2 regions of the Metabacillus hrfriensis genome follow, and region 2 is predicted to be linked to the other one. Evidence: a T-box and tRNA genes for the amino acid it is inferred to sense, from the RefSeq annotation. Region 2 holds a T-box; the other holds one or more tRNA genes.
What was found. A T-box is a leader RNA that pairs with one kind of tRNA and senses whether it is charged. The one in region 2 lies ahead of pheS (phenylalanine--tRNA ligase subunit alpha), so its partner is inferred to be a tRNA-Phe.

Region 1: it has a tRNA-Phe gene. The T-box ahead of pheS (phenylalanine--tRNA ligase subunit alpha) is inferred to sense a tRNA for this amino acid. The anticodon was not compared.

What each region holds. Positions count from the first base shown of each region.
Region 1 covers NZ_CP126116.1:5,034,023-5,049,297, forward strand. Annotated here, with positions in the region: gene QLQ22_RS24845 (S1C family serine protease) at 1-528, opposite strand, end outside; gene QLQ22_RS24850 (MBL fold metallo-hydrolase) at 635-1,429, opposite strand; gene QLQ22_RS24855 (two-component system regulatory protein YycI) at 1,436-2,242, opposite strand; gene QLQ22_RS24860 (YycH family regulatory protein) at 2,229-3,575, opposite strand; gene walK (cell wall metabolism sensor histidine kinase WalK) at 3,565-5,409, opposite strand; gene yycF (response regulator YycF) at 5,415-6,119, opposite strand; gene QLQ22_RS24875 (M23 family metallopeptidase) at 6,379-7,833, opposite strand; tRNA gene QLQ22_RS24880 (tRNA-Phe) at 8,116-8,188, opposite strand; gene QLQ22_RS24885 (adenylosuccinate synthase) at 8,515-9,801, opposite strand; gene dnaB (replicative DNA helicase) at 11,310-12,674, opposite strand; gene rplI (50S ribosomal protein L9) at 12,875-13,324, opposite strand; gene QLQ22_RS24900 (DHH family phosphoesterase) at 13,321-15,275, opposite strand, start outside.
Region 2 covers NZ_CP126116.1:3,818,012-3,833,286, forward strand. Annotated here, with positions in the region: gene pheT (phenylalanine--tRNA ligase subunit beta) at 1-1,110, opposite strand, end outside; gene pheS (phenylalanine--tRNA ligase subunit alpha) at 1,125-2,159, opposite strand; T-box leader at 2,222-2,464, opposite strand; gene QLQ22_RS18995 (TrmH family RNA methyltransferase) at 3,003-3,761, opposite strand; gene sspI (small acid-soluble spore protein SspI) at 4,038-4,250, shown strand; gene QLQ22_RS19005 (M42 family metallopeptidase) at 4,285-5,370, opposite strand; gene QLQ22_RS19010 (dUTP diphosphatase) at 5,433-5,921, opposite strand; gene QLQ22_RS19015 (sigma-w pathway protein ysdB) at 6,060-6,455, shown strand; gene QLQ22_RS19020 (TVP38/TMEM64 family protein) at 6,462-7,070, opposite strand; gene QLQ22_RS19025 (DUF1294 domain-containing protein) at 7,127-7,396, opposite strand; gene rplT (50S ribosomal protein L20) at 7,627-7,986, opposite strand; gene rpmI (50S ribosomal protein L35) at 8,014-8,214, opposite strand; gene infC (translation initiation factor IF-3) at 8,236-8,754, opposite strand; ribosomal protein L20 leader region at 8,813-8,942, opposite strand; gene thrS (threonine--tRNA ligase) at 9,076-11,007, opposite strand; gene ytxC (putative sporulation protein YtxC) at 11,504-12,328, opposite strand; gene dnaI (primosomal protein DnaI) at 12,548-13,483, opposite strand; gene QLQ22_RS19060 (replication initiation and membrane attachment family protein) at 13,503-14,912, opposite strand; gene nrdR (transcriptional regulator NrdR) at 14,973-15,275, opposite strand, start outside.

The sequences.
Region 1 (15,275 bases), 1.2 Mb from region 2:
TTGTTTGCTTTCTGTTCGGAGAACGGCCAAATCCATCAGCTCATCGCTTCCTAAAACTTCAGCAGGTACACGGGTTCCATCACTTAAGCTAAGTTCGATCTGGGCAGCTCCGGCGATTACATGATAATTGGTGACAACAAAAGCATTTCCGCCTTCTTTTTTGTAAATAACACCTGATCCTGTTCCTGCTTCGCCTTTTTCATTCCAGAAACCGGCTTCCTGAATATTAACCACGCCAACGACAGCTTTTGAGACTTTGTCGACAGCTTGGGTAACAGCCGTGCTTACATCGACTGAAATGTTTTTGGAAGGTTCGGTTGCGTTTGGAGTCTGATCCTCACCGTTTTCTTCGTCATCTCCTAAAGCAAGATCATATGGAAGGATGTCCATATTTGCAAGCACCGGAATGGAAAAAATGACAAGAAGACCTCCCAAAATAGCGCCAAGCAGGCCTGGCAGAAACTTCCCGCCCCGGTTTCCCTTTTGTCTTCGATTATACTGTTCATAGTCCTGATCGTAATACCCCATCGATTTTCTCACCCATCCTTTCACACAGACAAACCCTGTATGAATAGTGTGTATTTCTTAGCAATATTATACTCAAAGGATATCCAAAAAAATCTATTTTTATATCTTAAACAGTAACGAGAGGCGTTGGGTTTTTAGGATCTGTATCGTACAATTCAAACTGTTCGCCGGACATGAATCCTTTACTCGCAAGAGTCTGCTCCACAGACATCCTTGCGAGCTCTTTCATATTGTTGTCTTTGCTTAAATGCGCAAGGTAAATTCTTTTTGTTTTATCTCCGATTACATCGGTCATTGCAAGCGCAGCATCTTCATTTGATACATGGCCGACATCGCTTAATATCCTGCGTTTGACACTCCACGGATAGTGACCCATTCTGAGCATGTCCACATCATGGTTGCTTTCAAAAACAAAGGCATCCGCATTATCAATGATCCCTTTCATTCTGTCACTCACATACCCTGTATCCGTAATTAGTGCCAGCTTCTTGCCCTCATGGTGAAAGGCATAAAACATCGGCTCTGCTGCATCATGCGACACGCCGAATGATTCTACATCAAGTCCTCCAAATGACTGAACGGTGCCCGTTTGGAAAATAAACTTTTGATCAGGATGAATGGCTCCAATCTGCCCCTCCATCGCATTCCACGTTTTCTCATTCGCATAAATCGGCAAATTGTATTTTCTTGCAAGAATCCCCAAACCTTTTATATGATCACTGTGCTCGTGGGTAACCAGAATACCGGATAACTGATTGATTTTCTTTCCGATCATCTGAAACAGCACTTCCATTTGTTTTCCGCTGAATCCCGCATCAACGAGCAATGAATGCTGATCTGTTTCTATATAAGTGGCATTGCCCGTGCTTCCGCTTGCGAGAACACTGAATTGCAAGCTCATCGTTTCTCACTCCAATTTTTCATTAGATCGGATCACTTGTCCTTCTAATGCATTAACATAATAATCTTCTTTATCATTTACAACGATATGCCACGTTGGCGCCAGAATCTGTTCTCCTGATAAAGGAAAAGGTGTATAGTAGCCAAATTGCACCTCTGTCACTTTGCTGTTTGGCTTTAAATCATTTTTGTTGTAGAGAGCCTCCAGTGCCTTGAGGGCAGGGAGGGTGTCCTGTCTTTCTTCCAGGTCCTCAATATTTTCAAGCATTGTCTGCTCATAGCTGACAATCTGATTCTTATCATTTAAATAGAGGGTCAGCATTCCGATGTTTTGATCAGTAGAAAGGTCCTGAAAGACCATTCTATCATTATATGTTTGAATATAGACAATCGTATTTTTGACTTTATCAGTCTTCCATAAGACATATTGATCTCCGTACAGAATGTTCTCGCGGACTATCTGATTCAATTTGGTCTGAGTATTTGTCTCAGGCAGTCCAATCGGCTTTTCAAATTCTGCTTTTAATCCGGTGAAGTTATTTTCAACATTAAGAATCTCCTGATTGGATAATGCCTTCAGTTCTTCCTCTGAGAAAACCTTGCTTTCAGCTGTGATGTAAGCCCCTTTTTCATTTCCTTTAGGAAGCTCGCCGTAGGTAATTCCCTCAGCTGCAAGCTGTTCTTCAATCGTAGCTTTTTGAATGACGTCATATCTGCTGTTTGTAATGATAATATTAAAATATTGTATCGCTAAAAATGTATTCAGAACCAGAAATGCCAGTATAAAAATGGATTTCGTCTTACTCCAATCCATCAGTTTTACCTCCAAGCGTTTCATTTCCTGTTTGCAGTTTTATAAATTGGCCGCTCACCGTTTCAGCGTACCAGTACGGCTTAAGTTCAACAATTCTCGGTTCTGCAGTTGCAGACATTTCATAAGCAGGAAATACCCGCTTCACATTTTCTTTTTCAATGGACTTTTTCTGCTCAAGCAGACTCAGGATTTCTGTGCTGTTTGGCATTTTCACTGCATTCCGAACAAATCCTGTATCCAAACCGTATAGAGGGCGCAAATATGTCGCAATTTCGTTATTGCCCCAGCGCATGGAAATTTCAGTCGGTCCAAACGTATTGGTGTTATTTTCAAACACTGGAATAAAGTCAACCATCAGACGAAATGAGACGAGCTGGCTGTCAGGATCCATGTTGTAAAACTGATACTCATCTGTCCAGCCGCCATGATCGTTTAAGAACTCAATGCTTTGTTTCATAGCTTTGCCCCGTTCAATAAACATGCTCGGATCAATGGTCGGATTGACAAACCTTAATCTCTCCTGGCTTGGATAAACGGTCAGTAAGCTTGTCCCGTCTGTATAGACGTTCTGAGTAGGCTTCATTTCTCTTCTTACATAGCTTGGATTCGTAAAGAGCGCCTGTTTGAAATCCTCACCGTTAATGGATTCAATGATATACTTCCTCTGATCCAATTCAATTTTGCCCTCTGGAAGAAGCAAGTTCTTATCTTCTGGGAGATCTATTGAAACGTAAGGGTCCAGGTTTTCCTTTTTTTCAATGATGGATGCTATGAAGTTTTTTGCATTTTCGCTGCTGATCGATGCTTCATATACCAGTCTTTGCTCTACAGAAACGAAAATGATTTTTTGCGGCTGATTTGCTTTTCCCTGCGGCAGAACAATCCGGTCAAAAGAAGAGTAGATTGTTTTTTGCGATTTATATTGAAGGATAGATTGAAAGATTTCAAATGGAATTTTGTCACTGAAAATAAATTCTATTTTTTTCGTTTCACTTTTTCCATTCAGCCACTCATCAAGCTGATCAGAGGTATATCGGTTTGAGACATTTTTCACTTCACTGATATTCCAGTTTCTCAGCTGATTCCATAGGAAATCAATATGTTCAGCTTTAAACGTCCCATAATGCTCGGTATTTTGATGGACAAACATCTGATAGGGACGGATCACATTGGCCGGCTCTTTTTTCTCTTGGCTGATAGGTTCATTTTCTAAATACTGGCTGTTTTGTATAAAGTCATAGTTAGGCTTAAAGGTCCACAGATTATACGTAAAAAACACACTGGAGCAGACCAGGAGCACTAATATAACTGTTTTTACTTGTTCACGATTCATCCCAATCATCCTCTTGATCCCGGGTAAATGGAAGAGTAAATAAGATCGTTGTCCCTTTTCCTTCCACACTTTTCGCCCATATTTCCCCGTCATGCGCACCGATCATCTCTTTTGCTATAGCAAGGCCGAGACCTGTTCCACCGAGCTTTCTTGTCCGCGCTTTGTCTACACGGTAAAAACGCTCAAATATCTTGTTCTCAGTTCCTTTTGGAATTCCCATCCCCTGGTCTGTTACGCTGATTTGAAGCTTATCCTCATGAACTTCAGCCTTAAAAGTTATCAGACCGCCCTCTGGTGAATATTTGAGAGCATTGGAAATAATGTTATCCAGCACTTGAGTAATCTTATCAGGATCAATGTCCACATAAAGTTTTTCCTCGGGCAGCTTGCGCAAAAAAGTCACGTGCTGTTCCTTTGTCATCTCAAAGCGATCAATAATCTGATTGAAGAAATTGGTAAAGTTAATCCATTCTTTATTGAAGCGATAATCTTTGCTGTCCAGTTTTGAAAGCTGCAGCAGATCATTAACAAGACGAATCATTCGTTCTGTCTCATTTTGAGTGACGTTTAAAAATTGAGGAGCAATTTCTTTGTCTTCCCAGGCTCCATCGGCAAGTGCTTCTAAGTAGCTTCTCATAGTCGTAAGCGGTGTTCTGAGTTCATGAGATACGTTTGCTACAAATTCACGTCTTTCCTCATCAATTTTTTCCTGTTCAGTAATATCATAAATAACGGCAATCAGACCATTATTCCATTTTTGCTCTTTTTGAATAACTGAGAAGTTAACTCTCAGGATGTACGGCTTATCTTCAGTACTTGCATCTAAAATAAGTGAGTCCTGCTGTTCAATCAAACTATCAAACGTATACTCATCTTCAATTCCAAGGATTTTAGTAATCGGCACCTCATAAACAGTTTCACGTGAAACATTAAGCATTTCCAGGGCAGGATTGTTAACTAGTATGACTTCCCCAGTTCGATTTGTTGCGATGACGCCATCTGTCATATGCGCAATAACAGATGCCAGCTTCTTGCGTTCTCCTTCTGTAGATGCTTGTGCTTCTTCAAGTTTATCCGTCAGATTATTAAACGTGATTGCAAGCTGGCCAATTTCATCCTCGCCGTATACTCTAACTTTTCTGGAGAAATTGCCCTTAGCAAGCTCAATCGCCTGTTTTCTCATATCAGACATTGGCCTTGTAATAGTACGTGCAAGGAATACACCCAGAATAGCGGTAATTGCCAAGGAAATACCTGTCCCAGTAGCCAGGATTCCATTAATCACCCGCATTTGAGAAAAGACTTCTTCCATGGAAGCGACTAGGTAAAGAGCACCAATGGTTTCTTGGTCTATATTTTTAATAGGGGTTGATGAAATCCATACTCGTCTGCTTGTATCACGTTCAATATAGACTTTTTCATCAGGCTTTTCGAATACAAGCGTCCGCTTTACGAGAACTTCAGTCGTCCTTTTCCCGATAATATCACTATTATTCGGATCTGATGTAGCGATTACGCGGCTATTTTTATCAATGACTCTAATTTCCTGAATTTCATCCTTTGCAAAATCCTTTAAAATAGCCGTGATATCCTCTTCTAGTGTCGGAAATGTGTCTGCAGAATCTTCTGTTCGTTCTTTTGTCATTTCCTGTTCTATGCTGTAATTAATGAAATTAATTCTTTGTGTAATGGAGGTGTTAAAGTTTTCTGTTAAAGATCTCTCAAGCTGCTGTACAAAATAGACTCCAATGATCTGCATGGCAATCATGATCAGAAGCACATAAACCATGACGAATTTAAAATGAATTGATCTAAAAAAACCTACTTTATTCATGAAACCTACTCCTGTTCAGGGTTTCGCAAGTAATACCCGACACCTCTTCGTGTCACAATCCAAGTCGGATGACTCGGGTTATCTTCGATTTTCTCCCTAAGTCTGCGAACAGTCACATCTACAGTGCGGACGTCACCAAAATAATCATAGCCCCAAACGGTTTGAAGAAGGTGTTCGCGCGTCATGACTTGTCCGATATGTTTGGCTAAATAGTGAAGCAATTCAAACTCACGATGAGTCAGTTCAATTGTTTCACCTCGTTTAGAGACGACATACGCATCAGGATGAATCGTTAATGAACCGATTTCAATTTCATTTTTATCTGTTTGCTGTTCTGGAGGAAGAGCCTGCAATCTTCTTAAATTGGCTTTTACGCGAGCTAAAAGCTCTCTGGTGCTGAACGGTTTTGTTACATAGTCATCTGCGCCCAGTTCAAGTCCAAGCACTTTATCAATTTCAGAATCTTTTGCTGTCAGCATGATAATTGGAATTTCGTGTTTTTTCCGGACTTCACGGCATACTTCCATTCCATCTTTATTCGGAAGCATAATATCTAAAAGGATGAGATCAGGCTGAATTTCTTCTACCATTTCCAGTGCTTCATTTCCATCATAGGCACAAAATACTTCATAACCCTCTTTTTTTAAGTTAAATTGCAGAATGTCTGCAATCGGCTTTTCATCATCAACAACTAAGATTTTCTTTTCCATGGCCAATCGCCCCTTTTATATAAGGTGTTTCTTTCCTTATTCTTAATTTACCACTTCTACCTAACAGATTCATCTTTTCAAGGCGTATTTATTTTTAGCTATTTCCTAAATGTGCCGCGGTGAACCAGCGGAAGTCCGAAAAGAGGTAAGTACGTTGAACCCGCTAAATTTTCAGCCTCAGCCTTATTTATTTCAGTGAAGACAAAAACTCGGCATTTTGCCGAGCTAAAAAGAGGAAAACCTCTAGCAAAGCTAGAGGTTATTTTTTCACGTAATCAAGCGGATTTTTCAATTTTCCATTCTGGTAAACTTCGAAGTGCAAATGAACACCGGTAGAACGTCCAGTAGATCCCATCACACCGATTTTTTGTCCTTGAGATACTGTTTGACCTACTGAAACCGAAATAGAGTCTAAGTGAGCATAAGCCGTTACCATTCCATTGCCATGGTCAATTTCAACTTTATTTCCATAAGCTCCAGAGTTGCCTGCAAAAATTATTTTTCCATTGTCGGCAGCTTTAATCGTACGATCGCTTGGACGGGCAATATCTATCCCTTTATGCATTTTCCCCCAGCGGGTTCCAAGCTTGCTTGAAACATATCCGCCTACAGCGGGCCATGCTAATGAACCGTTTTCGCGTGAAGGAACGATTTTCGTGCCTTTGACGATAATTTCTTTTACTGGTTCAGTAAGGGTTTCATCTTTTGTGGTTTCACGTTTCACTTCATTGCCATTTTCTTTAAAAACAATATAATTTAACAGCTTTTGACCGTCTTTACCTTCTTGCTTCGTTTCCTTGTCGCCTTTGAACATAGTAGAATCTTCAATCACTTCTGTTTCATAGGCAATTGCTTCTTTCTTTGATACTTCTTCTTTTACAAGTACATTTGTAAATGGTTTATACTCTTTTACATTCAATTCTTCTCCAGGCTTAATGACATCTTCATCTTTTAAACTTGGATTCAGTGCTAGCAAATCTTCTAAAGAAAGCTTATAATCAGCAGCTACTTCACTGAGTACATCTGTATCATTGACTTTATGCTTTTTCTCTTCAAGTGTTCCTTTTTCAAGAAGCTTTAAGCCTTCCTCAGCAGTAATCAGCTTGTCGGGAGAAACTTTTTCTTCAGTTACTGAAACTTTATCAGAAAAGGAAACGTCTAATATACGTGATTGGTTTTCTTTAATAGGCTGCAGAGGCACGGTGGAATCTTTTAGTGTATCCAGCTGCTTTAAAACTTCCTCTGAAACATATTTGCCTTTAAATTTATTCAATACGCTTTCGGCTTCTTCTTTGTTTTTGAAGTAAGCAACGTTTTTATCGTTTACTTTAATGGAAGCAGCTACTGCCACAACATCAAGTTCTTCATTCAGTTTGTTTAACGTTTCATCATTATTCGAAACAGGACGAAACATTTGTTCAGGGATGATTTCAATTTCTTCAACCGTTAATTGATAATCTTTATAGTTCTTTTTGGCCTCATCAATTTTCTGCTTTGAAAGGTCATCAATTAACTGCTGACTGTCTACTGTACCAGCTAGATCTCCATCTAAATAGACATGATAAACGGTTTCAAGTTTTTCTTCTGCAGATGCTGATCCAATGCCTAATGACAGACCTCCAGCAAATGCCAAACTAAAAAAAGCCTTCTTCATTATGTTGTTATTTGTATATTGAGTGTTGTTTCCAAAGGATCCATTTATGCGCTTAAACACGATTTAATTTCCTCCCAATTAACCACTGCTAAGTACTTTATCTATCATTTTATAAGCAAATAGTTCTATTTCGACAAAATTCTATTTTTTTACCACTATATTAAATTAGCATATTATCAGACAATTACCTAGTGATTTTGAAAAATGTAACATTTCTGTATTATTGGTGTCATAATTTACTGTTTCCTGTAAATATATGCCCATTTAACAAGGATTTTTCATGACAAAAAAGTCACAAAAATAAAAAAGACATGCATCCTAAAAGGATCATGTCTTTTTGAGTGGCTCGGGACGGAATCGAACCGCCGACACAAGGATTTTCAGTCCTTTGCTCTACCGACTGAGCTACCGAGCCATGTTTCAGTATGTGGTACAACATTTTTTTCTTCTTGGAACCTTCGCCCAAATTTCAGGGAAGATTAGCCAAGCACAATATTATGTAAAACACTGTTTATTACCGGACCTTTATTATTATAATTCAAGTCTTGCAGAAATACAAGGAAATTTTCGAATAATAGCGGCAGATTATTTATTTTGGCAGTACTTATCATGTAATATAGCCAATTTAAAAATTTCGAATCAGGCTGAAAATTTTTCAATATCAGCTGAAAAAATCCAAAAAACGGCTACTCCAATTATAAAAAAAGATCGAAAGGAGGCTAGCCCCTTTCGATCAGCTGCTTAGCTATATACGCTTCTTACAACGTTTGTTTGTGTTCTGTCAGGGCCCACTGAGAAAACTGAAAGAGGGATGCCTGTAAGCTGGGATACACGCTCGATGTAGTTGCGGGCATTTTGAGGAAGTTCACCAAGGTCGCGAACGCCTGTGATGTCTTCTGTCCAGCCTGGAAGTTCCTCATAGACAGGCTCGCACTCAGCTAATACTTTAAGGCTTGCAGGGAAAGATTCCATGATTTCGCCTTTGTATTTGTATGCTGTACAGATCTTCAATGTTTCAATGCCAGTTAATACGTCAATGGAGTTTAATGATAAATCCGTAATTCCGCTCACACGGCGTGCATGACGGACAACGACGCTGTCAAACCAGCCAACACGGCGTGCACGGCCTGTTGTTGTACCATATTCACGGCCAACTTCACGAATATGATGGCCAATTTCATTATCAAGTTCAGTTGGGAACGGGCCGTCACCAACGCGTGTTGTATATGCTTTAGAAACACCGACAACATGGTTGATTTTCGTTGGTCCTACACCAGAACCGATTGTAACTCCTCCTGCTACCGGGTTTGAAGAAGTAACAAATGGATAAGTACCTTGATCGATATCAAGCATAACACCCTGGGCACCTTCAAATAAAACGCGTCTGCCGCCGTCAAGAGCATCGTTCAATACAACAGCTGTGTCACAAACGTACTGCTTGAACTGCTGACCGTACTCATAGTACTCATCAAGGATTTCCTCAATCGTGAATCCTTCTGTCTCGTAGTACTTTTCAAGCATGCGGTTCTTTTCTTCAAGATTTCTAGTTAATTTTTCTTCAAACGCTTCACGGTCTAATAAGTCAGCGATGCGGATTCCTACGCGTGCTGCTTTATCCATGTAAGCAGGGCCGATTCCTTTTTTCGTTGTACCGATTTTATTGGCGCCTTTGCGTTCTTCTTCTACTTCATCAAGCTTTAAATGATAAGGAAGAATCACATGCGCGCGATTGCTGATGCGAAGATTGTCTGTGCTGACTCCGCGCTCGTGAAGATAAGCAAGCTCTTTAATTAGAGCTTTTGGGTCTACTACCATTCCATTGCCGATTACACAGGTCTTTTCACTGTAAAAGATACCTGATGGAATTAAGTGGAGCTTATATGTTTCACCGTTAAATTTAATCGTATGTCCAGCGTTATTCCCGCCTTGATAACGAGCAATAACCTCTGCATTTTCTGAAAGGAAGTCGGTAATCTTTCCTTTACCTTCATCTCCCCATTGTGTTCCAACAACTACTACTGAAGACATTAATGTGCACCTCCGGTTTTTTGAAACTCTTTCTCTTTTCGCACTACCAAACAAGCTAATTTTACCAGCAGAACAGAAGAAAGTCAACGAAAAGACGAACATTATTAAGATTACATTTTAATTTCGTTCGTAATATATCGTAATTGCAAATGATTTTGTTCATCTTTACATAGATTCCCCCTGTTTTTAGGGTTTCATTCCAGAGCAAGGATGTGTGTTGTAGTTTGAAGAGCGTTTAAAAATTGTAGTTGTAACTATAAATTGGGTGATCGGTTCTTATAAGTGTGCAGCACTTAGTGTGGGCTGCAACATGAGATAAGTGTTTCATAACCGAGTCAGCAGCACTTAATATGGGCTATAACATGAGGTTAGTGCTTCATAGCCGCATTTGCCGCACTTAATGTGGGCTTCAGCACAAGATTTGTGCTCCATAACCGGGTTTGCAGCACTTAATGTGGGCTTCAGCACAAGTTTTGTGCTCCATAACCGGGTTTGCAACACTTAATATGGGCTTCAACACAAGTTTTGTGCTCCATAACCGGGTTTGCAGCACTTAATATGGGCTATAACATGAGGTTAGTGCTTCATAACCGAATTTGCAGCACTTAATGTGGGCTTCAACACAAGTTTTGTGCTCCATAACCGGGTTTGCAACACTTAATGTGGGCTTAATCACTAGATTTGTGCTCCATAAACGGGTTTGCAGCACTTAATATGGGCTTCAACACAAGATTTGTGCTCCATAACCGAGTTTGCAGCACTTAATGTGGGCTTCAGCACAAGATTAGTGCTTCATAACCGCATTTGCAGCACTTAATATGGGCTTCAACATAAGTTTTGTGCTCCATAACCGAGTTTGCAGCACTTAATGTGGGCTTCAGCACAAGATTTGTGCTTTATAACCGAGTTTGCAGCACCTAATATGGGCTTCAACACAAGATTAGTGCTCCATAACCGAGTTTGCAGCACTTAATGATGGCTTCAACACAAGATTAGTGCTCCATAACCGCATTTGCAGCACTTAATGTGGGCTTCGACACAAGATTTGTCCTCCATAACTGAATTTGCAGCACTTAATATGGGCTGCGACACGAGGTTAGTGCTTCATTACCGCATTTGCAGCACTTAATGTAGGCTACAACACGAGGTTAGTGCTTCATTACCGCATTTGCAGCACTTAATGTAGGCTACAACACGAGGTTAGTGCTCCATAACCGCATTTGCAGCACTTAATGTGGGCTACAACACGAGGTTAGTGCTTCATTACCGCATTTGCAGCATTAAACACTATGATATTTGGCATTAACACGCCATTTGCAGCACTAAAAGAAATCACCGAAACAAGATAAACACCAGTCTTCTATGCACTCAGCCGTATTTTCTGTGCATTCTTCCAGCAATCTCCTGAAAAGAGGGACCTCAACTGTACTCAATCCACCGCGAAATGCCCAATCATCGTTGTTCCTTCAGCTATTTTTACAAAAAAAAAGCTGTCAACAGCGACAGCTCTAAGCACCTGGCGGAACGCCGGCATCATCGAATCGCCGTTCCAAGTTTACGAATTTATTGTATTCCTTTACGAAAGCTAGACTGACCGTACCGACTGGTCCGTTACGCTGTTTTGCAATGATGATTTCGATGATATTTTTATTTTCGGATTCCTTATCGTAGTAATCATCACGATATAAGAAAGCAACAATATCCGCATCCTGCTCGATACTTCCTGATTCACGGATATCTGACATCATTGGACGCTTGTCCTGACGCTGTTCAACTCCCCTTGATAGCTGTGATAGGGCAATAACAGGAACTTTTAATTCCCTGGCAAGGGACTTAAGTGTCCGTGAAATTTCAGATACTTCCTGCTGACGGTTATCTTTATTTCTTCCGCTTCCCTGAATCAGCTGCAAGTAGTCAATCAGAATCATCCCAAGACCGCTTTCCTGTTTGAGGCGGCGGCATTTTGCACGGATTTCACTTACCCGGATGCCTGGAGTATCATCTATAAATATACCCGAATCCGACAAGCTTCCCATCGCCATGGTAAGTTTTCCCCAGTCTTCAGGAGTCAAGTTGCCGGTACGCAAATTCTGTGCATTTATATTGCCTTCAGCACAAAGCATCCTCATGACGAGCTGATCTGCCCCCATCTCAAGACTGAAGATCGCAACGTTCTCATCTGTTTTCGTTGCCACATTTTGTGCGATATTCAAGGCAAAAGCGGTCTTTCCGACAGAAGGACGGGCAGCTACAATAATCAGATCATTTCGCTGAAAGCCGGCTGTCATTCTGTCGAGCTCTGTAAAGCCTGTGGCGATTCCAGTGATGTCTCCTTTTCTTGTGTGGAGCAATTCAATGTTATCGTACGTTTGAACAAGAACATCTTTAATATTCTGGAAAGCTCCGGCGTTTTTCCGCTGTGAAACCTCCATAATGTTTTTCTCGGCTTCATTTAATAAAACATCTACTTCATCTTCACGGGAATAACCGTCTTGAGCAATCGTTGTAGCTGTTCGGATCAATCTCCGCAAAATCGACTTCTCTTCTACGATTCTTCCGTAATATTCAATATTGGCAGCAGTTGGAACCGCATTTGCCAGATCACTTAAATAAGATACTCCGCCGATTTCCTCTAATAAATTGGCATCAGCAAGCTCAGAGGTTACTGTTACTAAGTCAACAGGCTCCCCTTTATCCGCAAGCTTCAGCATCACATTGTAAATCTTCTGATGAGATGCTCTGTAAAAGTCTTCTGGAATCAAAATTTCAGAAGCGGTGATTAAAGATGCGGGTTCTAGAAAAATCGCTCCGAGTACAGCTTGCTCCGCCTCAATATTTTGTGGAGGAATCCGATCATCAAACATTTCATTCATGATGATCACCGTCCTTATCATTTAATTAGAAAAGCGCAAGCGCCTTAGTCAGCTCCGGCAGGCAGATCCATTCTGACCGGGGCGTTCGGCGATGCAGCTAGACATGGATGAACAAAACCTTATATTTCTCTATAATAAGAAAAAATGTGATGCTGCGAAAAGAAGCAGCATCCATTCACACATCACATTTATTAAACTGATTATTTTTGTTCTGTTACGTGCACCTTAACAGTAGCTGTTACTTCCGGATGCAGTTTTACCGGCACATTTGTATAGCCTAAAGCCCGGATCGCATCTGGCAGGTCAATTTTTCGTTTATCAACTTTATGGCCATGTGATTTCATAAGCTCATCAGCAATTTGCTTGCTTGTAATAGATCCGAATAAACGGCCGCCATCTCCTGATTTCGCCTTAAGTTCAACCGTTAAGCTTTCAAGCGTCTCTTTTAGTTCAACAGATTTTGCAAGCTCTGCAGCCGCTTCTTTTTCTTCTTTTTTCTTTTGACCTTGAAGCTTGCTGATTTCTGCCTGATTGGCTTCAATCGCAAGTCCCTGCTTAATTAAAAAGTTATGTGCATAGCCGTCAGCTACATTTTTAACTTCTCCTTTTTTCCCTTTACCTTTTACATCTTTTAAGAAAATAACTTTCACGACTTAGTTCCTCCTTCTAAATACTCTTCGATCGCATGATTTAATCTTTCTTCTGCTTCAAGCAGTGATACATGTTCAAGCTGTGTAGCCGCATTTGTGAGGTGACCCCCGCCATCTAATGCTTCCATGATCAACTGCACATTGATATCCCCAAGGGAACGGGCACTGATGCCGATTGTGTGCTCATTTCTTCTCGCAAGAACGAATGACGCCACAACACCGCTCATTGCCAAGAGCGTATCTGCTGTTTGCGCAATGATGACCTGATCGAAATAGTCCTCTGAATCAGGATCTGACTTTGCGATGGCGATGCCATCTTTAAGCATGTTGGTATTTTGAATGATCTTTGACCGCTTTACATAGTGATCAATATCTTCTCTCATAAATTTTTGCACGAGAATGGTGTCAGCCCCTTTAGACCTTAAATAGGAGGCTGCATCAAATGTACGGGAACCCGTTCTGAGAGTAAAGCTTTTAGTATCGACTATAATGCCTGCGAGCAAAGATGTGGCTTCAATCATGTTCATTTTCAGACGTTTTGTCTGATATTCCAGGAGTTCTGTCACAAGCTCTGCTGTTGAAGAAGCATATGGCTCCATGTAAACCAGCAATGGATCCTTAATAAACTCTTCACCCCGGCGGTGATGATCGATGACGACAACATTGTCCACTTTATTCAGCAGCTTTTCATCGATGACAAGTGACGGCTTATGGGTATCCACAACAATCAGAACTGTGTCATCTGTAGAGATTTCCAAAGCTTCTTCTCTTGTTATAAAACGGGACCACAAATCAGAATGCTGCTTTACTTCCTGAATCAGCCTCTGCACGCCTGTATCAATCTCGTTTTGATCCAGAACGATAAAGCCTTCCTTTTCATTCACCTGAGCTACTTTCAGAATGCCGATGGCTGAGCCTATCGAATCCATATCGGGGTATTTATGGCCCATAATGATAACTTTGTCGCTTTCTGAAATAATTTCAGTCAGCGCATGCGAGATCACTCTTGCACGCACCCTCGTTCTTTTTTCCATCGGATTCGTCTTGCCGCCATAAAACTTCACTTTTCCGTTCGTCTGCTTAATGGCAACCTGATCTCCACCGCGTCCTAAAGCGAGATCAAGACTTGATTGAGCCAAATCCCCAAGCTCAGTAAGGGACGGCACACCGGAGCCTATACCGATGCTCAATGTGAGGGATATATTTTGAACCGTCGTCTGTTCTCTTACTTCGTCAAGAATCGAAAACTTTCCTTTTTCAAGCTTTATTAAAATATTTTCATTGAGAATTGCCATGAAGCGCTCTGATGACGTTCTTTTCAAGAAGATGCCGTTGTCGGTTGCCCATTTATTCAGCAAGGAGGTTACTTGACTATTAATTGTGCTTTTCGTCTGGTCATCCAGGCCTTGAGTGACTTCATCGTAATTATCAAGAAATATAAGTGCAAGAACTGTCCGCTCATCCTCATACTGCTTTTCAATTTCTGTCTGTTCCGTAACATCAAAGAAGTACAGCAGTCTTTCCTCGCGCTTGATGATTACTTTAAACTTCCGTTCGTGAAGAGTTATGGTTTCTGTATCTACTTCCTGCTTCACAAGGGGCACAAGTGATTCGGCTACATCATACATGGACCTGCCGACCAATGTGTCTTCATGGAAACAGGATGTCAAAAACGGATTAGTCCATTCTATATGATAATGTTCGTTAAAAAGCATAATTCCTATAGGCATTTCCATTAAAGCTTCTTCGCCAACCCGCTTCAAACGGTAAGAGAGAGTCGAAATGTAGGTTTCCATCTCAACCTTCAGCTTTTTATCGGCTATTTTCAAAAGAAATAAGATCGCACCTAATAGAAAGACCCCGGCAACACCAATCATCCATCGATAATAAAAGATGATGATGATGGAAATCGCGGTCAGGCCAATTAATGCAAATAGGGGATACCTGATAA
Region 2 (15,275 bases):
TTCAAAACGCGCACTTGCTTCACTGCGAAGCCCATGATCCTTGGAAGCTTTGCGGACGGTTTGACCGTTGAAGTACGCAGACTCAAGCAGGATCGTTGTTGTATCTGAATGAACTTCAGAATTTTCTCCGCCCATCACGCCTGCTAGAGCAACAGGCTCTTTGCCATTTGTGATAACAAGATGTTCAGGAGTAAGGACACGTTTCTGTCCATCTAGTGTGATGATTTCTTCCCCTGCTTCAGCAAGACGAACAAGAATTTCTTTTGAACCTAAGCGGTCATAGTCAAATGCATGCAAAGGCTGACCGTATTCGATTAATACATAGTTGGTAATATCCACAACATTATTGTGCGGACGAATTCCTGCAGCCATTAACCTTGTTTGAAGCCAAAGAGGTGATGGAGCAATTCGTACATTGCGGATCACTTTAGCTACATATAAAGGATTCTCTTCTTTAGCCTCTACAGCTACAGTAATAAAATCAGATGCCTTTTCAGAAGCTTCCTCATGTGTAAGATCAGGATATGTGACACTTCTTCCTAAAATCGCCGCTACCTCGTGTGCGACACCAAGCATGCTTAAGCAATCTGAACGGTTCGGAGTTAACCCCAGTTCAAGAATCTGATCATCTCGGCTCAGTTCAGCTAGAGCATCTGCACCTGGCTGAACGTCATTCGGGAATACAAAAATCCCTTCAGAAAATTCTTTTGCCACAAGCTTTGACTCAATTCCGAGCTCCTGAAGAGAACAGATCATTCCGTTTGATTCTTCACCGCGCAGCTTAGCTTTTTTAATCTTAAAGTTTCCAGGAAGAACTGCACCCACAGTTGCAACTGCTACTTTTTGGCCTTTATCGACATTTGCAGCACCGCAAATGATTTGTACAGGCAGTTCTCCCCCGACATCGACTAAACATTTGTTCAGTTTATCTGCATTAGGGTGTTGTTCTTTTTCAAGCACATGACCGATGACAACACCGCTCATACCCTCGTTCAGCGCTTCAACACCTTCTACTTCAATCCCGCTTCTAGTAATCTTTTCTGCCAGTTCTTCTGCTGATATTCCGCTGAGATCAACGTAATTCTGCAGCCATTTATATGAAACAAACATCGGTAAACCTCCTTTTATGCTCTTTTAAATTGTTTTAAGAAACGTACATCATTGGTGTAATAGTGGCGAATATCATCAATACCGTATTTCAGCATGGCAATGCGCTCAGGTCCCATTCCAAATGCAAATCCACTGTACTTTTTCGAGTCAAATCCAGCCATTTCAAGCACGTTCGGATGAACCATTCCTGCACCTAAAATTTCAATCCAGCCAGTTCCCTTACATACATTGCATCCATGTCCTCCGCATGCAAAGCATGAAACATCAATCTCGACTGAAGGCTCCGTAAATGGGAAGAAACTTGGGCGCAAACGAATTTCTCTGTCCTCTCCAAACATCTTTTTAGCAAAGGCTTCCAGTGTTCCTTTTAAATCGCTCATGCTGATGTTTTCATCGATCACTAACCCTTCAATTTGAGTGAATTGATGAGAATGTGTCGCATCGTCGTTGTCGCGGCGGTACACTTTACCCGGACAGATAATTTTAACAGGACCTTGCCCTTTATACTTTTGCATCGTTCTAGCCTGAACCGGGGATGTGTGTGTACGAAGCAGCGTTTCATCAGTAATGTAGAATGAATCCTGCATATCCCTTGCAGGATGTCCTTTAGGAAGGTTCAATGCTTCAAAGTTATAATAATCCGTTTCAACTTCAGGGCCTTCTTCAACTGAATAACCCATTCCGAGGAAAAGATCTTCAATTTCCTCAATAACTGCTGTAATAGGATGATGGTTTCCTGATCGGACCGGGCGCCCAGGAAGTGTTACATCGATTGTTTCTGCTGCCAATTTTTCCTCAACCGCAGCTTCCTCCAGTCCCTCCTGTTTTGCTGCAATGCTTGTTGCAATGCTTTCGCGGACCTCATTTGCAAGGGCACCCATTAACGGACGCTCTTCTGCAGATAGTTTTCCCATACCGCGAAGCGCTTCTGTAATCGGTCCTTTTTTGCCTAAGTATGAGACACGGATGTCATTCAGGCTTTTTAAATCATTAGCTGTTTGTATTTTTTCAAGTGCTTCTAACTGAAGCTGTTTCAGTTGCTCCTGCATGCTGTTTCCTCCTTTATTTCAAATGATTGCTCATTTTTTTCCAAAATAAAAAACCCGCCCAAAAAAGGGACGAGTTGAATATCGCGGTACCACCCTTGTTAACAGCCCAAAAAGAAACAGCTGTTCACTTCGTTCTAAGATAACGGAATTGATCCGGAACATCTTTACATTCAAAAACCGAATGGTCCTGATGCCAGCTAAAGAGGTGAATTCATTTACTGCTGTCAAAAAAATGCTCTCAGTCACCGGCATTTTCTCCCTGATTGACGCTCCCGTAAACTACTCTTCTCTATCATCACTGTTAGAGTATGTAACTGTATCTTATTATAATGAAAAGAATATGTTCATGCAAGACTAGAAAAGCGGAATCGCCCGTTTAGCTCAGGCATGACAGATAAGGATCCGACAGAAAAGGCGCTTTTTGCCTTTACTGGCGGATCCGTTCTGGCCGAGGAGCTGGGCGATGGAGCTGGACAACACCGAAAAGCGGAACCGCTTGGTTAGCTCAGGCATGACAGATAAAAAACCCCCGGAAAAGTCCGGGTTTGACTTTATCGGGGATTGCGTTCCTGACCGAGGGGCTAGGAGGCAAAGCGAATGCGGCATGACTTCTAAAATCTCTAATAAAACTGCTAACCAAGCTCAGATTGGCAGAACATTTAGCCAAATATGAAATTTTATTAGCCAAAACTTCATATTTACTGGCGGAACATCCGTTTTATTTAGCGGATTCTGGAATTAATTTAGCCGTTTATTTTTGTTTTAGCCGTTTTCTTTTCTATTTTGTAAAAACTCCAAATTTATTAGCTCCGTAAATTTGAAGTTGAGAAAATTTCACTATTTTTATTGATTCCCAATACAATGATACATTAGAATGCCCGCTGCAATTCCTGCATTTAAGGATTCTGCTTTTCCTAGAATCGGAATGTAAAGATTTTGATCAGTTTGCTGAAGATATTCTTTATTTACTCCGCTTCCCTCATTGCCAATAAGCAGACCAAATGAAGGTGCTGCTTCGGTTTTACGATAATCAACGCCATTTTGAAGCGAGGTTCCATATATAGAGACATTTTGCTGTTTAAGCTCTGGGATTGCCTGATTCAATTTTCTTTTTACGATTGGAATATGAAAGATTGATCCCTGACTGGAACGGACAACCTTTGAATTGTATGCATCCACGGTTCCGTCTCCAAGTATGACCCCATCCATCCCTGCTGCATCTGCAGTCCTGATGATTGTTCCCAGATTGCCCGGGTCCTGAATGGCATCTATCAGCACGACCTTTTTCCAGGCACTTATTTCGTGCTTTTCTGATTGAACACAGACTGCAGCTGCACCCTGCGGGGATTCTGTTTCAGAGATTGCTTTCATGATTTCTTTCGTGACATATATAATCGGCAGATCATCCGCATTCCAATGTGATGGAATGGATGCTTCTTCTGAAATGATCAATTCTTTAATCACTGATTTATCTTTTAAGGCTTCTTCTACTAAATGCAAGCCTTCAATTAAAAATGTATTCGTTGTGTCACGTTCTTTTTTGGTATGTAATTTACGCCATTGCTTTACCTTTTGATTTTGTACAGATTCAATTCGTTTCACGATTACTGCTCCTTTATAGCCGCTTTTCTTCTATATAATTAATGGACCTTTTAATATTCTGCTTTTAACTATTGTCTGCTGGCCGCCCTGCTTCTTGTCCAGAACGGCTTCGCCATAAATGTCAAAACCGGGCTTTTATGGCGGAGCCTTTCCGGTCTGTCGGAGCTAAACGGGCATTTTCACTTTTCTATATTATATCTTATAAAACATACATAAAAAACACAAAATAACGCAGGATATAGATAGGTAAATATTATAAGAGGTGGAGTGATTATCATGGATTTAAATTTAAGAAATGCCATTATCTCAAATGTATCAGGCAATGATCAAGGTCAGCTTGAGGATACGATTGTAGATGCGATTCAAAACGGCGAAGAAAAAATGCTTCCTGGCTTAGGCGTTCTGTTCGAAGTAATCTGGCAGAATTCCAGCGAGGATGAGAAAAATGAAATGCTGACGATTCTTGAAGAGGGTTTAAAGAAGAAATAAATGCTGGGCAGACTGCCCAGCATTTTTATGTTATTTAATCAAAGGTAATCGTTTTAACGGTTTCTTCGTCTAGACGTTTAATAACCTCAGTAATTAATTTCACTGCATTTTCATAATCATCCCGATGCAGCATGGCAGCATGAGAATGGATATATCTAGTAGCAATTGTAATGGAAAGAGCAGGAACGCCATTCGCTGTCATATGGATTGCACCTGAGTCTGTTCCTCCGCCTGCAATCGCGTCAAATTGATATGGGATGCTGAGTTCATCGGCAACACCGACTACAAAATCACGCAATCCTTTATGAGACACCATTGATGCGTCATAAAGAATAATTTGCGGGCCTTCACCCATTTTACTTGATGCTTCCTTCTCTGAAATTCCTGGTGTATCACCTGCGATTCCAACATCAACGCCAAATCCAATATCAGGCTGAATAGCATGTGCAGACGTACGTGCTCCGCGAAGCCCTACTTCCTCTTGAATCGTACCCACACCATATACAACGTTTGGATGTTCAGCATCTTTCAGCCCTTTTAAGACATCAATTGCAATTGCACAGCCGATGCGGTTATCCCACGCTTTCGCAAGCAGCATCTTTTCATTGTTCATAACCGTAAATTCAAAATACGGGACGATTTGATCTCCAGGCAATACACCGAACTCCATTGCTTCTTCACGGCTTGATGCCCCGATATCAATAAACATATCTTTAATGTCGACCGGTTTTTTTCTCATTTCAGGAGGAAGGATATGCGGCGGTTTAGAACCGATAACACCTGTAACATCTCCTTTTTTTGTAGTGATTGTCACACGCTGTGCAAGCATAACCTGTGACCACCATCCGCCTACCGTCTGAAAACGAAGAAATCCTTTATCATCAATTTGAGTGACCATAAAGCCAACCTCATCTAAGTGGCCGGCAACCATAATTTTCGGGCCGCCTTCTTTGCCTGTTTTTTTGGCGATTAAGCTCCCAAGACCGTCTGTTGTTACTTCATCGGCATATGCCGTTATGTATTTCCTCATGACTTCTCTCGGCTCTCTTTCATTGCCGGGAATGCCTTTTGCATCTGTTAAATCTTTCAGCATCTGCAGTGTTTCATCTAATTTCGCCATTCATTTACCCCCCTCTTTTACTATTTCCTATTATACTAAACACTGGAAAGTAATTCAAAATCTTAATAGCCCTGTTTTTGACGATCATGGTTTACTTCATTCTTTTTTACATAAGCAGCCTCAATTTCTTCAGCTGAAAATCCAAGAACTTTTCCAAGCAAAAGATACTGCTGAAACAGTTCTAGATAGTGTTCTTCAGAATGGCTTTTTTCAAACTGCGCAATCTTTTCATATACATGAACAAAATGTGCTGTTAAAGAAACACCTTCATCGAACAGTTCAAATTCATTACTCTCTGTCATGCCAATCTCAATTCCAAGCGATAAAATGAAATGTATGCCATCCACATACTCCTCAAGAATGACACTAGTTTCAGCTGGAGGTTTTAAACTCCAAAATTTAAAGCACCTTGTTTCATTGGCAAGTTCGCCAACTTCAACAAGCAAAGCTAAAATTTTCTTTTCTAGCAGCGATTCCTCTTCCAGGCCGTGCTGTTTTTCAATTTTCGAATCAAGATCCTTCTGCATCTCAAATAATTTCAATAAATTCATTGTTTATCACTCCTATACTCCGCCAAGTTTACCACTTACACTTGTTTACTTCAAAAAAATTTAATCATACATAAAAAAACTGAAACCTTATGAATGCTTCATTCGTATTGTAACAAAATACGTTTGGGAGGCACTGCCATGATAGTAATCCTGTTACGATTACTTTTGCTTGTTCTTATTGTCTTTGTCCTTTATTCCCTAGCAAAATATGTGCTGAATCCCAAGCGGAAGCTTGAGCTTGCACAGGAAAAAAAGCAGTTTTTTCTGCTTGATGAGCGTGACAACGTGCGCAAAAACTTCTTGTTGACTTACAAGGGTGTTTTGTTCGAAGGCGAGAAATACCTTGGAACAACGGATCAGGCGTTTGAGGTTGTATCCATCTTTATTTGGACCGGCAGCCTAAGTAAACTTCAAGGGCTCTCCCTCTCTGATTTTGAATTTGTAGAAGAAAAAGTGAGGGAACGATATCCTCATGCTGCTCTTGATTGGAAAAGTCCCGTGAAAGAATTCTTGTTAAAAACCCAAAAGCCGTGACATAGGTCACGGCTTTTGCATGGTTTTTGCAAAAAAATCATGCCATTTTATAATAACTCTTTTTTCTCTCAGCAAATAGACAAATAAAATCAGCGTACCAATTAATACGATTGTTGTAACAAGTGAGAATTTCCCAAAGTATGCCCCAAAAGATGTAAAACAAAAAGCTGCAGGTATATGAGTCCAAAATGAAAGCTTTGCGTAGTCTTTAAATGAAGTCGACCGATCAAGGATACATAACGATAAAATGGAAAAGTTAACGAACGGGATCATTCTGAGTACAATAATTTGCCCTACAGAAAGTCTTGTATATCTTCCAAGCCATTTTTTCTTTAAACCTGAAAAGCGTTCCAAAAAAGAAGGAAATTGTTTAGATAGGGTATAAAAACTTATGCTGGCGACAGTCAGGCCAATAATGGAATAAAAGGTACCAAATTGAGTGCCAAATAAAATTCCGCCAATGATGCAGATGACAACTACAGGAATGAACAAAAACTGTCTTAAAATGTGCATAAAGATAAAAAAAAGCGGGGCTAGAAAGCCTGTTGACTGAACCGTTGAAACGACTGCAGAAGTTGCAAGATCGATTGTCCTCACCTCTTTCATGCAGTTCATAAGATGACTTTTTGTGAGAATCGTGTGTACTAAATTGTATCTAATTCAAAGCAGTATTATGACATCTTATATAAAAAATAGCCGAACAGGAAGAAATGAATAATCATTAAAGCAGGCAGACCGACAACAAAAGATTGATGCTTCGTTTTGTGCCTGAAAGCGTTCATTCCAATTGTCAGCCCGATCGCTCCCCCAATGAAGCCAATAAGCCAAAGATTGCTTTCTTTAATTCTCCATTGTCCCTTTTTAGCTTTATTTTTATCTGCTCCCATTAAATAGAAGCCGTAAATATTCAGCAATATGTAATAACTGATCAAAAGCGCCATCATCTTCATCCTTTCTATAAGAAAAGCGCAAGTGCCCGTTTAACTCTGGCATGACAGATAAGAATCCGGCAGAAAAATCCGGGTTTGACTATATTGACGGAATTGTTCTGACCGAGGTGTCAGGCGCTTCCGTTTGCCATCCAAGCGCAAAATTCTATCTTCCTTATCCACTTTAAAATAATGAGAAAAAAGGCCATTCTCAAACGGTGAGAATGACCTTTCTGCAGCGATTAGCTGTTTAATTTTGCTTTAGCAGCGTCTGCTAATTGAGCAAATGCTTGAGCATCAGTTACAGCAAGCTCAGCAAGCATTTTGCGGTTTACTTCGATGCCAGCAAGCTTTAAGCCATGCATTAAACGGCTGTAAGAAAGACCATTCAAGCGAGCAGCTGCGTTGATACGAGTAATCCAAAGCTGACGGAAATCGCGTTTTTTCTGACGGCGATCGCGGTAAGCATACATTAATGATTTCATTACTTGCTGGTTAGCAACTTTATATAATGTATGTTTTGAACCGTAATAACCTTTAGCTAATTTAAGAACTTTTTTACGTCTTTGACGTGAGACAGTACCGCCTTTTACTCTTGGCATGTCAATTCCCTCCTATGTGAAAACGAATTATTTAATATTATCTAATAAATGACGGATGCGTTTGAAGTCGCCTTTGCTTACTAAAGTGCCTTTGCGAAGTTTGCGTTTTGCTTTTGTAGATTTGTTAGCAAATAAATGGCTAGTATAAGCGTGTGAACGTTTTAATTTACCTGATCCAGTCTTTTTGAAACGCTTTGCAGCGCCGCGATGAGTTTTCATTTTTGGCATAAGGTATTCCTCCTCGTATCTTTACTTTTCTACTTTAGGTGCTAGAACCAAGAACATGCTGCGTCCATCCATTTTCGGATGTGACTCAATTGTACTTAAATCTTCACAAGCTTTAGAAAAACGGTCTAAAACACGTTGACCAATTTCTTTATGAGTGATTGCACGGCCTTTAAAACGGATAGAAGCTTTCACTTTGTCTCCTTTTTCAAGGAACTTGCGTGCATTCTTAAGTTTTGTGTTAAAATCATGCTCATCAATTGTCGGGCTGAAGCGAACCTCTTTAATACTGATGATCTTTTGATTTTTACGTGCTTCTTTATCTTTCTTTTGCTGCTCAAAACGGAATTTGCCGTAGTCCATAATACGACATACAGGTGGTTTCGCGTTTGCAGCAACTAAAACTAAATCAAGATTCGATCTGGCAGCAATCTCAAGCGCCTCTTGGCGAGATTTAATTCCAAGCTGGTCGCCATTTGCACCAATCAGACGAACCTCACGAGCGCGAATTCCATCGTTTACCATCATGTCTTTGCTAATAATTAGCCACCTCCAAGGATTTTTAACTGAACAGATGAATTGTTTGTGCTACACTTTCTTGAAAAACAAAAAAGTGTGGGCGCACAAAACACCCACACTACGATTTAGTATACTAAGTATATATAGTCGTAAACCTGCAGACTGCAATAATGCGTCGATCAGGTGAGAAGCGGGTGCTTCTGCTTGCAAGACAAACTTCTATTCAATTACCCTGCAAATTATATCACGAAAAAATTTCCGCTGTCAAGTCATGCTGGTTTATTGCAACAAAATGAATTGTATCAAACATTTACTGGATGTGCAATACTTTTTTTTGAGAAGATTTTATCTCTTCACTTCTTTTACGATACCTTCGATAAACTCTTTTAGAGCAATTGTCTCTGATTTTTGTTCCCCGTATTTGCGGACATTAACGGCAGATTCAGCCGCTTCATTATCACCGACAACAAGCATATAAGGTGTTTTCTGAATTTGCGCCTCACGGATTTTATAGCCGATCTTTTCATCGCGTGCGTCAAGCTCTACGCGGATTCCTTCAGCCTGCAGCAGTTCTTGAACTTTTTTTGCATAATCAAGGTGCACAGAAGGTGAAACCGGAATTACCTGCACTTGTGTCGGAGCGAGCCAAGTCGGGAAAGCCCCTTTGTATTCTTCAATCAAGAATGCAACAAAGCGTTCCATTGTTGATACTACCCCGCGGTGAATAACAACTGGGCGGTGCTGTTTGCCGTCCTCGCCGACATAATTCAAATCAAAACGCTCAGGCAATAAGAAGTCAAGCTGAACGGTAGAAAGCGTTTCATCTTTTCCAAGCGCTGTGCGGACTTGCACATCAAGCTTTGGACCATAAAAAGCTGCTTCGCCGTCTGCTTCAAAATAATCAAGCTGAAGCTCATCCATTGCTGACTTCAGCATGCTTTGAGCTTTTTCCCACATCGCATCATCATCAAAATATTTCTCCTTATCCTCTGGATCGCGGTAAGAAAGACGGAATGAATAATTGTTGATTCCAAAATCTTTATATACTTCTTCAATCAATCTCACAACTCGGATAAACTCGTCTTTAATTTGATCCGGACGGACAAAGATATGTGCATCATTAAGTGTCATCGCACGCACGCGCTGAAGCCCGCTGAGTGCACCTGACATTTCATAGCGGTGCATTGTGCCCAGCTCAGCTACACGGATCGGAAGCTCGCGGTAACTGTGAATATCATGCTTGTAAACCATCATGTGGTGCGGACAGTTCATTGGACGAAGAACTAAATCCTCATTATCCATAGACATTGCAGGGAACATGTCGTCCTGGTAATGATCCCAGTGACCTGATGTTTTGTACAGCTCCACACTTCCCAAAACAGGAGTGTAAACGTGCTGATAGCCCAAGCGCTCTTCTTTATCCACAATGTAGCGCTCGACGATGCGCCGGATTGTCGCACCTTTTGGAAGCCAGATTGGCAGACCCTGACCTACTTTTTGAGATGTAGTGAATAAGCTCAGTTCTTTTCCCAGCTTGCGGTGATCGCGCTCTTTCGCTTCTTCCAATAAACGAAGATGCTCATCTAAGTCGGCTTTTTTAATAAAAGCTGTGCCATAAATGCGCTGCAGCATTTTATTGTTGCTGTCTCCGCGCCAGTACGCACCAGCAACACTTAAAAGTTTAAACTCTTTTAATTTTCCAGTTGAAGGAACATGAATTCCGCGGCAAAGATCGAAAAATTCGCCCTGTTCATAGATTGTCACCTTTTCGCCTTCAGGGATAGCATCAAGCAGTTCTAGTTTTAGGTTATCGCCAATCTCTTCATAGATGGCTTTTGCTTCTTCCCGCGTTACTTCCTTGCGGACAACCTCAATGTTTTCATTGATGATTTTTTTCATTTCTTTTTCTATTGCCGGAAGATCTTCAACAGAAATCGATTGGTCCATATCAATGTCATAATAGAATCCATTCTCGATAACCGGGCCAATTCCAAGCTTCACATCTTTGTAGATCCTTTTTATAGCCTGCGCGAGTACGTGTGCAGAACTGTGACGGATAATCTCTAATGCATCAGAACTGTCCAATGTGACTATTTCAATGCTGCCATCTTGATTGATTGGTGTTTTCAAGTCAATTAATTCACCATTGAATTTACCTGCCAATGATTTTTTTCTAAGCCCCGGGCTGATGGATGCCGCAATATCTTCAGTTGTTGTGCCTGCCTGATATTCCTTTACAGCTCCGTCCGGAAATGAAATTTTTACAGTGTCTGACATCCTTGTCACTCCTTAAATATAATTTTTTAAAAAATAAAAAACTCGTCCCTATAGTAAGGGACGAGTGATTATTCGCCGTGGTTCCACCCTTGTTTCCATCCGCAAAATACAGTGAATGGCTCAAAAAAATCTGTAACGGGAATACCCGTCAGCAATTACTGGGCAGCATGCCTTTCATAGCTGAAGTTTAGAGGTGGTAAGCGAGTTATTCATGCCAGGAAGCTCTCAGCCGTGACTTCCCTCTCTTTGCGCCGTGATAACACCCTCATGTCCTCATCATAACTTATCATGTATTTACTACGTATTATAGAATCATTTCCAGGGGAAATCAAGATTATTCAGCTTTTTTTATAAGATAAGGTAGTATCAGCATTGGTGACTGGCTTCATCTCCCAGCTCCCTTGCCAGAACAAATCCCGCCCAAAAAGTCAAACCCGAACTTTTCTGCCTGATTCTTATCTGTCATGCCTGGGCTAAATGGCCGTTTCCGCTTTTCTTAAATACCGGACATTTTTCTGGGATAAATGTTTACCCGCTCCAAAAAGATATTCTGTATCGTCCGTATCATGCCAAAGTCAGGTGAATCGGTATATAAATGAATTTTGTTTGGAGCAATTGACACCAGCGGCGCCAAAAGCGAGGCATCAATGTACATAGGATGCTGATGAATAAAAGACCGGTCAATATACTTCATCAGCTCATCCTGGCTCAGTTCAGCAAAATGTTCATTGTAAACTGTCAGCTCTTTTTCATGCACGATGTGAAGCACGTTCACTTTCGTTTCTCTGTTCATGGCATAATCTCTTAAACTTTGAATAAAAGTCTGATATTCCTGCTCGAGCTTGTACTCTTCGATCGCAACCTCAATATATTTATATAAACGCTCCACATACTGGTGAAGACGGAACTTTATAAAGGATGGAAGAGCAAAAGACAGATTTGGCCTGATAAAATCGGCCAGAGCTTCATAGATGGGAGTTTCCCTTTGCGGAAGCTGATCAACGTTTGGAATCTCGCTGCGTTCGCCTTCAATAATCGCCTCGGCAATATGTATAATTTGCTGTTGTTCCTCTGGCTCTTGGAAAAAGAATTTGTCTTTGAGGATGGACAGCATCATGTGAGATTCTTTGTACTTCAGGATGTAGCGGACGATCACCGGAATCAGAAGGACGTTAATCATCTCACCTGGATCATTGCTTTCAATCTGGATTCCATGTTCCTTTATTCTAACAATCTCAGCTTTCCATTTATCACGCTCATGATCAATCATATTGTGGACTGTTTCTGCTTCATGCGGAGAATTGAAAAATATTTCGATCATGGTTGTCCCCCCTTTTTAGCCAATACCTGATTTCATGTATATGGCGGAGAACCGTTAAATAGAATTCTTTTTTATAGGGAATTAGAAACGCGCAAGCTCCTTTCCGTTCTGACCCGAGGTTCTGGGCGTCCGATTGCCATCAAATCGCAGCATTTTTATACTTACTTAAAAATAAATAAAAAACACAGTCCCTGTAGAACTGTGTCTGGCACTGCATATTTATCTCTCCCGCCAATTTCGTCCTTTTAACTCATAAGGATCGGCAAGATATTTAATTCTCTCCATGATCCGCGCTGATTTGACAGGTTCTTCTTCCCCGCGCTGCGTAACACTTAAGTGACTCTGCAGATCTTTCATGCTGAAGTTTGATGTGAAAAATGTCGGAAGATTTTCAAGCATGCGATATTGAAGAATAGAGCCTAATATATCATCCCGAATCCAGCTGGACATCGCTTCTGCGCCAATGTCATCGAGCATAAGCACTTTCACTTTTTTAACGGCATCAATCTTGTCTTCAAGTGAATTGTCATGGAGCGAGCTCTTCAGCTCTCTCATAAATTCGGGAACATAGACGAGCATGGAAGGGATTTTTTTCTTGGCGATCTCGTTCGCAATGGCTCCAAGTATATAGGTTTTGCCGACTCCAAACGAACCGTATAGATACATTCCCTTTACCTGTTTTCCTGCCTCATATTCTTCGCTGAAGCTAAGCACCATATTGACAACTCTTATTCTGCTGTCTTCTTTAAGGTCAATATCTTCAAGTTTCGCATTAAGAATATCACGGGGAATAAACATGGATTTAATTAAAGCCTGATGTTTTTTCCGTTCATCCTCCGCTTCCTTCATTGGACAAACCTCATATTTTAAATCAATCGTTTTCCCCTGAAGAATGAGCTTGGGATGATATCCCTCAACTAAATTCTTGCACTCTGACAGACTTGGGCAATCTGCACACCGCTTGCTTTGGCCGATATATTCATACAGCTTGATTAGACTTCTGTTAATCATCGCATCATTAATTTCTGTACGATGTTCACTCAGAAATTGTTGAATATCGGGATTCTTCATAATTTGTGCTTTCATCGCACTCATCCGTTTTTGAAAATCCTCACGGCCCGCAAGTCCGCTTAATGTTTTATTAATCGATTCCACTTGGATTCACCTCCAATTGTTAATCTGACTGCTGCTGTCTGTATTGTTTTATTTTTTCTTCAAGCCTTTTCCGCTCAAGATCCACTTCTGTTTGGCTGACTTCTTCTTTGGTATCAGGTTTTTCCAGGTCTTCTTTAAGCCACTGAGGAAGCTTCTCTTTCCGTATCAGCTTTCTGCCTGTTTTAGAAACGGTTTTCTTTTCGGCCCACTCCTGATATTGTCGATGCTCCTGCTTTGCAAGCTCCATAGCCGATTTCACAGTGGATACTTGTTTTCTTGCCCAGTGACTTGCAATTTTTTGCACATATGTTTTCGATAGCTTCATATCTGTTTTTAACATTACATAGTAAATTAAAACATTAACGACGCCAGGATGAAGCTTTTGCTTAAACATTACTTCTTCAACGATCTGCAGATCTGCAGCTGATGGCTCAATACCGTCTGCAAGATCCATTAAAAACTGCTTTGGCGATATTGAATCCAGCTGTCTGATCAGCATTTCCTCCTGAGACAGTTCTTTTTTTGAGGAAGTCTCAGATCTTAGTAAAACCGGCTGGATTTTATCGGCAAGTGCAGGCAATTTTTCGCCGTGTTCAAACTGATACCAGTCTCTTGCAGCTTTTCTCAAACTGTCGATCCGGATTGTTTCATTTGCGTCAATTGCATTCATCACGACATTCTTCATTTCCATTGCACCAATGCCATACAAGTATGAAAGCTTTTTAATGGTTTCTTTCACTTTCTTTGTTATGGATTTTCTGGGAATGACAGCTTCTGACAGCCCTGCAAAAAATAAATCAAAATCAAACACTTCATCTGTCATCTGAGGCGATGCGGCTTCTCCTGAATGATAAAATTCTGATCCTTTTTCAAGTTCAAGGTCTTCCTGCACCTCATCTGTGAGTCTGGAAATCATTTCACTCGGCTGAAGAGATTTAAATACCTCATTAAACGGTCTGGTAATCTGAACAAGATCAGGAGACAGACTGCTGTCTGCAAAAAACTTTTTCAGCTGATTGTATTTGTTTTTCCCAACGCGATTATATAAATAAATGTTTAATACCCCATCCTGAAAAAAATCAGCAGGCTTCAGGGGAGGCATTAATTCGTAGATGTACAGCTTAGTGTCACTTTGTTCCTTTTGATACGTTTTTAATAATCCGATGCCTTCAAGTTTAATCCGCTCTTCATAGATTTCTCTCAGGTTGCTTTGCATGAGGGACATCAGCCCATGATGTGTCGTTTCTTCGCTCCACATCCGGTCCTGTTCAAGCTCCGCCCAAAGCGTCATATAAAGACCATAGCATTTTGCACCTAATAGCGGCTGATAAAGCAGCGTCAAAACTTTCCTGTCAAAATCCTGCAGGACACCATTCATTTTGACCAAATACCGATCAACAGGCAATAACTGATTCCAATGCTTGTCCATTACTTTCCCTCTATTTCATAAGTTGAAAAAAGAGCCTGAAGCGATTCCTTCACGAGCTCTTTATTTCACCTTTTTAATCAGTTCTGATAACTCTTGAATGAAAACATTGATATCTTTAAATTGACGGTAAACTGAAGCAAACCGGACGTATGCAACTTCATCAACGTGTGCAAGTCTGTCCATTACCATCTCGCCGATATCTTCACTGTTTACTTCTGAGATTCCTTGATTTCTTAATTCCTTTTCAATATCCTGTACGATTTCCTCTAATTTCGTAAGAGGCACAGGGCGTTTTTCGCAAGCCTTAATCAAGCCCCGCAGGATTTTGTCCTTGCTGAACTCTTCTCTAACGCCTTCTTTTTT